2 regions of the Eikenella sp. genome follow, and region 2 is predicted to be linked to the other one. Evidence: riboswitches for the same ligand, from Rfam matches in the RefSeq annotation. Region 2 holds a riboswitch; the other holds the start of a gene.
The links. A riboswitch is a leader RNA that binds a small molecule or an ion and turns the genes downstream of it on or off. The one in region 2 is predicted to bind thiamine pyrophosphate.
Positions count from the first base shown of each region.

Region 1 (4,284 bases), on a different contig from region 2:
CGCATTGCCAAAAGCCGCCCCGATTGGTTGGGCATGGCGGCAGGGGCGCGGTTGGTGGATTATCGGGATTGCGTTGCTTGCCCTGAATTCGCGTTTGGCAGCGGGGCGGAGAGTTGGAGCATTGTTTATCGGGAAAGTGTGTTTCCGATTGCGGAGCCGTATGGGATTTTGGTGAATTATTTGGGGGATGATGTGGTGGGGTTTGAAGATATATCGGATGCGGAGGAATGCTAGCGGGCAGTTTTGAGGCTACCTGAAAGTTGCCAGCCCAGATAAAACAGCACGGTATTAAATCGGGCATAACCACTATATAATCAAATCATTTCCACACACGCCGAAACCGATTATGGATTTAACCAACCATTTCCTCATCGCCATGCCCGATATGCAGGATAATTTCTTTGCCGAGAGCGTGGTGTATGTTTGCTCCTATTCCACCGAAGGCTGCATGGGCGTGATTATCAACAAGCCCTCGCCGCTGCCGTTGCGGCAGATTCTGTCTGCCCAGCAGCACGCCGAGCCGCAGCATTTGTTTGACGACTATATCTTCTTGGGCGGCCCTGTGCAGGTGGATCGCGGGTTTGTGTTGCACAGCCCGGCGGGCAACTGGATGAGCAGCATCATCGTGGGCGACAACCTTGCGCTCACCTCCTCCGGCGACATCCTTCCCCACCTGCACGACGAACAAAGCGTGAAGCAGGCCATGCTGTTTATGGGCTACACCGGCTGGAGTGCCGGCCAGCTCGAGCGCGAGCTGGCAGAAAACAGCTGGCTCACCGTGCCGGCCAGCGAACACATCATATTCGGCATGCCGCACGAGCAGCGCTACCACGCTGCCATGTCGCTGCTTAATATTGCACCCGAACAACTCATCCGAACCGGCGGCCATGCTTAATATCCCACACGGCACCACGCTGGCCTTCGATTTCGGCGAAACCCGCATCGGCGTGGCGCAGGGCGACGCCGAAGTGGGCATTGCCCACCCGCTGGCCACCATCAGCGGCGAGGGCAACGACAAAAAATTTGCCGCCATTGCCGCCCTGGTGGCCGAATGGCGGCCGGTGCAATTCGTGGTGGGGCTGCCGCTTTCCACCGACGGCGGCGAACACGAAATGACCCGTTTGGCCCGCAAGTTCGGCCACCGCCTCAACGGCCGCTTCGGTCTGCCCGTGTATTGGGCAGACGAGCGGCTCACCTCGCTCTATGCCACCGAGCTCCTCAATCAAACCGGCCTACGCGGCCGCAAACAAAAGCCCGTACTCGACCAAGTGGCCGCACAGGCGATTTTGCAGGGTTTCTTTGAAGGCGGCTGGGTGGAAGAGTTTCACGGTTGATGGCATGAAGAAATGCTACCTGAAAACGGGAATAAGGTTTCAGGTAGCCTTTTTGGCAACGGGTGGGCAAATCTTTGCAGCAGTGCGCTGCCCGCAGCCATCTGGTTAGATCTATCCCCACTCCAATAAAAGGACGAAAACATGAAACGAAACATATGGCTGGCCATATTAGTGCTGTTGCCCGTGGTGGCTCTGGCCAAGCCTGCCCAGCGCGGCGAAGAAATCGTTTATTTCAGCGCGCCGCCGGCAGGTTTTGAAATCGGTTATCGGGCTTCGCAGGGCGGGCAGACGATTGTGGAGCTGGTGCCGAGAGGACAGACAGTGCAAAACTGGGAGCGGATGGTTACCCTGCAAACCTTCGCCGGCAACACCCGCTCGGTAAGCGACTTTCGCCGCGCGGTGTCGGATGGCTGGCGGCGCGCCTGCCCGGGCGGCAACACAATCAATCTGAGCGAGGGGCAGGAAAACGGCTATCCCTTCGCTTTTTGGCAAATGACCTGCGAACGCAACCCGCAAAGCGGCAGGCCAGAATATACTTGGATAAAAGCGATGCGGGGCGAACGTGCGCTTTATGTGGAGCAATACGCTTTCCGCCACTTACCGAGCCGGGCGGAACTAACCGATGCGGCCCGCCGCCTGCGCGGTATGTCGCTGTGCGATACGCGGCCGGGCAGGGCGCGGCAGCATCCTTGCGGCCGGCGTTAGGAATGTGGGGAGGCTACCTGAAAGCGTACTGTATCCGCTTTCAGGTAGCCTTTTCAGCTGAGTGCTGCTGCATTTTGGCGGACAGGGAACAGTTTGCATTGCAAAGCGGAATTGCGGTAGGGTGTTAAAAGTTGGCTGAAGTTTTTCAGGTAGCCTTTGGGGTGGGGAAGAGGCTACCTGAAAACATATGGGCTGCTTCTCAATAGTTCCGAAGCTAAACAGCAATCGGCTCTCGATTACCCTGTTTTTTTAGCAGTGCTCTTTCCATTTGGATTTGCACGTTTGCTGAACCGAAACGGCTGGGTGTGGAAACATTTTTGTCGTTGGAATCATTCAACCATTTGGCGTGTCGGCTGCCTTTGCTGTGGCGGCTTGAAAAAACAGGGCGGCGGGGTATAATCGCGCCCAATTAGTCGGGGTGCTGCCTTGGGCGGCTGAGAGGATACCCGTTGTACCTGATCCGGTTAGTACCGGCGTAGGGAACTATCTGGCAGAGGGCTGCGGACGGCGTGTGCTGTTCGGGTTGCTTTGCCCCCATCCGGAACGGATGGGCTTCTTCTCAGCTTTGCATTGTGCCCCGGCTTGGTATGCCGGGCTTTTTTGTGCGCGTTTGATACGCGGCTCGGTGGAGTACAGTGAATTAAATTTAAACCAGTACTGCGTTGGCTCGCCTTGCCGTAACGCGTGTACTGTCTGCGGCTCGCCGCCTTGTCCTGATTTAAATTTAATCCACTATAGTTTTTTAAATATCATAGAGGAAACAATTTGATGGAACAGCAGGCAGATAAACTTTCGGTTACCGCTTCGGCGGTGATTTGGTTTGGGGCGGCGGTGTCGGTGGCGGAAATCCTCACCGGCATGCTGTTTGCGCCGTTGGGTTGGCGCATGGGGCTTTTGGCGGTGGCGATTGGCCATGTGATCGGCGGGGTGCTGTTTTATCTGGCCGGGCTGATTGGCGCGCAAACGGGGCGCAGTGCGATGGAAACGGTACAGCTTTCCTTCGGCCGGCGCGGCTCGCTGCTGTTTTCGGCAGCCAACGTGGTGCAGCTGGTGGGTTGGACGGCGATTATGATTTTCACCGGGGCGCAGGCTGCGGCGGCGCTCACGGCAGGCTGGAGCGGTGCGCAGATAGGCTGGAGCGTGATTATCGGTGCGCTGATTTTGCTGTGGCTGCGTATTGGGATGCGGAATTTCAGCAAAATCAATTTTGTGTCGATGGGGACGCTGTTTGCACTGACGCTGTGGTTGAGTGTTCAGGTAGCCTCCGGCGAGCCGGCGGCAGCCGGGCAGGCAGATGTGGAGGCGATGAGTTTCGGGCTGGCGGTGGAGCTGGCGGCGGTGATGCCGCTGTCGTGGCTGCCGCTGGTGTCGGACTACACCCGCCGCGCAGCCAAGGCGCGGGCAGCCACGCTTTCGGCTACGCTGGCTTATTTCTGCACCAGCTCGTGGATGTATGCTATCGGGCTGGCAGCGGCGTTGTTTGCCGGTCAGAGCGAAATCGCGCCGATGCTGCAATATGCCGGGCTGGGCGCGGCCGGGGTTTTGGTGGTGGTGTTGTCTACGGTGAGCACGACGTTTTTGGATGCGTATTCGGCCGGGGTGAGCTTCAACAGCATCAGCAGCCGTTTTGGTGAAGTGGCGGTGGCGGCGGCGGTTACGCTGCTGGGCACGCTGCTGGCGCTGGTGTTTGATGTGAGCCGCTTTGAAGGGTTTCTGTATTTTATCGGCTCGGTGTTTGCGCCGATGATTGCGGTGCAGATTGCGGATTATTTTGTGCTGAAACGCAAGCCGGCTTCGGGGGAAGTGGATTGGGTGAGCTTGGCTTTGTGGCTGGCGGGTTTTGTGTTCTACCGCCTGATGCTGCAATGGCAGCCGCCGCTGGGCACCACGCTGCCGGTGATTGCGGCCACGTTTGCGCTGACGCTGCTGGTGCGTAAGTTGCTGCCGGCGTCGGACGGGGCGGCAGTGCACGAAAGTTAAGCAGAACCAAGAGCAAAAGGCTACCTGAAAAATTTCAGGTAGCCTTTCGTTTTGTTGTAGATGGAGGAAAGTCTGTTCTCCACCATTTTTCAGGTAGCCGCTATCCGAAGGCTACCTGAAATTTTTGGCGGGTATCAGCCATTGAACACGGGCAGGATATTGGCGCGGCTGAGGATTTGGGCGGCCACGTTGGCCAGGCCGAAGAAGAACACCCAAGCCATCAGCCATTTTCCGCCATATACGCGGTAGCCTTTGCCTTCGCCGA
Region 1 covers NZ_DBHKXY010000031.1:11,774-16,057, reverse strand. The annotation lists gene ACO6EE_RS05085 (hypothetical protein) at 1-234, shown strand, start outside; gene ACO6EE_RS05080 (YqgE/AlgH family protein) at 347-895, shown strand; gene ruvX (Holliday junction resolvase RuvX) at 888-1,334, shown strand; gene ACO6EE_RS05070 (hypothetical protein) at 1,476-2,039, shown strand; TPP riboswitch at 2,444-2,538, shown strand; partial or broken gene ACO6EE_RS05065 (IS5/IS1182 family transposase) at 2,661-2,776, opposite strand; gene cytX (putative hydroxymethylpyrimidine transporter CytX) at 2,808-4,019, shown strand; gene ACO6EE_RS05055 (aromatic amino acid transporter) at 4,154-4,284, opposite strand, start outside.
Region 1: it holds a riboswitch for thiamine pyrophosphate, as region 2 does, so the genes downstream of both, cytX (putative hydroxymethylpyrimidine transporter CytX) here and ACO6EE_RS03855 (EamA family transporter) in region 2, are expected to answer to the same signal.

Region 2 (4,284 bases):
CCCACGCAGGCTACGGCAACATCAGGCTGGCGGCCGATAGCAGCCTGCATTTGTTCTTTGGCTTCGTTGCCGATAACGCATTGGAAATCGCGCACCATTTCGGGATACGGCGCGGGGCCGGCGGCGGTGCCGATGATGTAGAACGTATCGTCCACGCGGGCGACCCATTCGCGCATGGCTTCGTTCATCGCGTCTTTCAGCGTGCGGCTGCCGCTGTCCACGCTGACCACGTTCGCGCCCAATAATTTCATGCGGAACACGTTGGGCATTTGGCGCTGGATGTCGTCCGCGCCCATGTACACGTCACAAGTCATGCCGAAGCGGGCGGCGACGGTGGCAGAAGCCACGCCGTGCTGACCCGCGCCGGTTTCGGCGATGACGCGTTTTTTGCCCATGCGGCGGGCAAGCAATGCCTGACCGATGGTGTTGTTTACCTTATGTGCGCCAGTGTGGTTCAAGTCTTCGCGCTTCAACCAGATTTGCGCACCGCCCAAATGCTCGGACAATCGCGCGGCATGGTAAACGGGGCTGGGCCGGCCGACGTAGTGTTTCAAATCGCGGTGGAACTCTTCCCAAAACGACGGGTCGTTTTTCGCTGCTTGGTAGGCCGCTGCCAATTCTTGCAGGGCGGGAATGAGCGTTTCGGCCACATACAGGCCGCCGTGTTCGCCGAAAAAGCCACGCTCGTCGGGTGCTTGGTAGTTTTGCATGGTTCGTCCTTTAGTAATGGGGTAGAAAGGCTACCTGAAAATGCCAAACCCGTTTCAGGTAGCCTTCATGAATATCAAGGACTCCATTCTAACCGCTTATCCCGCGCTTTCCAAAGCCCGTTTTCTCGCCGCGCCCCATTCCGAAGCCGCAATCCCCGCCGCCACCAAGATTAAGGCCGTGAGCACATAGCCGCCCAGCCGCTCGTCTGGAAAGGCCGCCGCGCCCACCAGCGCGCCGAACACCGGCAGCAGGTTCATCGTGAGCGCCGCCCGCCCCGCGCCAATCGCAATCACGCTTTCCATATAAAACAGCTTGGACAAAATCGCAATAAACACAGAAACATAAAGCAGCAGCAGCCAAGCCTGCCACGGCGGCATTCGGAAGCCCTTCTCCACCCCTTCCCACACATAAAACGGCGCGCTTACCACCACCGCCGCCACACACATCGCCCACAGCAGGCTCGCCCAGTGCACCTTCGGCGCAGCGCGCAGCGCCAGCGAATAGCCCGCATAAATCAAGGAAGTCACCAGCGCCAGCGCATCCCCTTGCGACAAACCCGTTTCCAGCAGCGCGGCCGGATTACCCCGGCCCACCACCCACACCACGCCCGCAAACGACAGCCCCACCCCCAGCCATTGCAGCCAATGCGCCCGCTTGCGCCAAAACAGCACCTCCGCAAGCAACACCATCACCGGAATCAGCGCCGTGATAATCGACACATTCACCACCGACGCCCCGCGCGCAAACGCGCTGTAGAGCACAATATTGAACAGCGCAACCCGCTGCCGCCCACCAGCAACAGCCACAACGCACGCGGTTTGAGCGCAGGCAGATCCTCCCGAATCCGCGCGCGGAACAGCCACGAAAGCAGCAAGGCCGCCAGCACCCAGCGCCAAAACGTAAACTCATAAGGCGAAAGCCAAGCCTTGCCCAGCTTGCCCGCCACATTGCTCGTGGCCCAGAACGCCGGTGCCAAAAACAGCATCACATACGGGTGCGGCAGGCCGTTTGCCTGCCAAATACGGAAACGCATGGTTTCATCCTCTTGCAACAGCCCGCCGCCAGCGGAAGGCTACCTGAAAAATATTTATCACGAAAACACAGTTGCTTACTGGCGAAGATTGCATGCCATGCTCAGGACGGCAGGCAACAAAAAACGCCCCGATAAATCGGAGCGCATCATCCCGTTGCCGCGGCAGAATCCGTTCTGCCGCCTGCGGCCAATCAAACCGGGCAGCATCCCGCCCAAACCGGCCGCGAGTTCCCTCCGCCGGCATTAACCGGTTCAGGTGCAACGGGTATGTTCTCAGCCGCACAAGGCAGCACCCCGACTCAAGGGGGCGGATTATAGTGGAATTCCCAATCCGCTGCTATGGCGTGGCGAGCCTGGCTGTATTGCTGCTGCATATTTGAGTAGGGTAGAGTTGCACACAGCCGTTTGAAGTGCCAAACCTTTTCAATTTTCAGGTAGCCTCAAGTTACCCTTGATATAAGGCTACTTGAAAAACTATGCTCGTATTATCATTATTTCAAAACATATTATTGTAGTCATACGCATATATATCACTCTCATCCAAAGTCCAAATATGCCCATCTAGCTTATCAACCGATATCGATCCGCCTACTCTCTCTCCATCGGAAGTGGAGAATATCCACCTTAATGGATCAAATATAGCGCATTCTAGATTGTCAGGAATGATGAGGTTGTTGTTTTTTATATATTCCATAGCAATATCAATAGCTTTACTTTTTGAGATGTGAGACATGTCTCTATATTCAATAGGAACATTCCATACTGATATTTTCTCATCTCTAATCATTTTTGTGATAGGAATCAGCTTTATCCTGTGAATACATACGCCTAAATATCCGGTGTATAAAACATTTTCTTGATAACTAAAATTTATATCCAATAACTCAAGAAATTTCAGATAATTCCGATTAAATTTTTCTTTTATATAAATGTCACATATGTTGTTCATAATTCAAGTCTATTTAATCAAATAGCCTCATCTGTGAATACATCGGAAAAAGTAGATTAGCTTAACTGCAGGCATGACCCAAATATCGGAGCAGATAAATAGAATACTGCTCCAAGGCTTGCAGTCCAAACCAAACTACGCCTGCCGTCCTTCCAATTTTCAGGTAGCCTCAAGCCACTTTATAAAGGCTACCTGAAAACTACACCAATCCCGCCATCTCGAAAAACGCCCGGTACGCTGCCGCCTTTTTCTGCAAACTCAGCGGATACGCACGTGAGGTGGAAGGCAGGCGGGTGAGGGTGAGATTCCGTCCTGCCAAAGTGAAGGGCAGCGTTTCGCCGGTTTTCGGCATTTTCGGCCCATCGGGCAGCAGGGAGAGCAGCACTTCGGTAGCCTTGCCGCCGGTGGTGCATATATGGCGGCAGCGCGGCAGCCGGGCGAGCACGGCGGGCAAATCCACGGTTTCCACCACGCGCAGGAATTGGTCGGCGGCATTGTCTTGCTCGCGCACGGCCTTGAGCACGGTGGGGCAGGAAGCGATGCCGCGCTCATGCAGGAAGGCTTTGATTTTTTCCGCGTCAAACGCTTTCTCGCCGATTTTTTGAAAATGCGCGGCATCGTTGAAGAACACCAACCCGTACACGCGCCACATGTCGTTGATGAAATTGGGATAGTGAAACTGCATGGCGTGCTTTTCCGCCTTGGGCGGGAAGGTGCCCATCATCATCACGGTGGCTTCGGGCGGCAGCAGGGCGGGAAAGGGGTGGCTTTCGATTTCGGGCATGGCGGCAGTGCAATAATTTTGGGAGCTTCATTATAAAGCGAATAAAAGTGGGAGCCGTTCGATTTTTCCCGCCGGCTATGATAAAGTAGAACCAAGATAAAAGTTTGTTCAACCCTTACCCACTCGAAAGCGAGAAAATAATGTTCCCAGAATATCGCGACCTCATCAGCCAGCTCAAACAATCCGACAAACGCTTTGCCCGTCTGTTTGACGAACACAACGAGCTGGACGAAAAAATCGCCAATATGGCCAAAAACCCGGTTACCGGCAATTTGGACGAAGTGGAAGTGCTGAAAAAACAGAAGCTGCATCTGAAAGACCAGCTCTATCAAATCCTGAAACAGCACGACAAAAATAAGGCCTGATTAAAAACAGGCTCAGAAGGCTACCTGAAAGTTTGGCTTCGCAGAACTTAGCTGCGCTGCGTTTCAGGTAGCCTTTACTGCTTTAAATACGGCCGAAGCTGCCGCTTAACAAACTCTGCCGTTTCCATACAGATAAATACAAAAACTGGACATTTCCCCCACTATCGCTGAAAATGTGCATCTTGCCTGCCAGCGGCAAACTGCGTTTTCAGACGCAATTATTCATTTCAACCGAATTTAAACTGCCTCCCAGCATGAAACCCGCCATCCTCGTTATGCACGGCCCCAACCTCAATCTTTTGGGGCAGCGCGAACCGGAAATCTACGGCCGAACCACCCTTGCCGACATCAATGCCGGCCTACAGGCGCGCGCCGAAGCTGCCGGTTTTGCCTTTGAAGCCGTGCAGAGCAATGCCGAAGCCGTGCTGCTTGAGCGTGCCCA
Region 2 covers NZ_DBHKXY010000024.1:67,079-71,362, reverse strand. The annotation lists gene trpB (tryptophan synthase subunit beta) at 1-710, opposite strand, end outside; gene ACO6EE_RS03860 (DMT family transporter) at 807-1,430, opposite strand; gene ACO6EE_RS03855 (EamA family transporter) at 1,433-1,744, opposite strand; TPP riboswitch at 1,957-2,051, opposite strand; gene ACO6EE_RS03850 (hypothetical protein) at 2,241-2,693, opposite strand; gene ACO6EE_RS03845 (uracil-DNA glycosylase family protein) at 2,893-3,477, opposite strand; gene ACO6EE_RS03840 (HP1242/YdcH family protein) at 3,618-3,842, shown strand; gene aroQ (type II 3-dehydroquinate dehydratase) at 4,097-4,284, shown strand, end outside.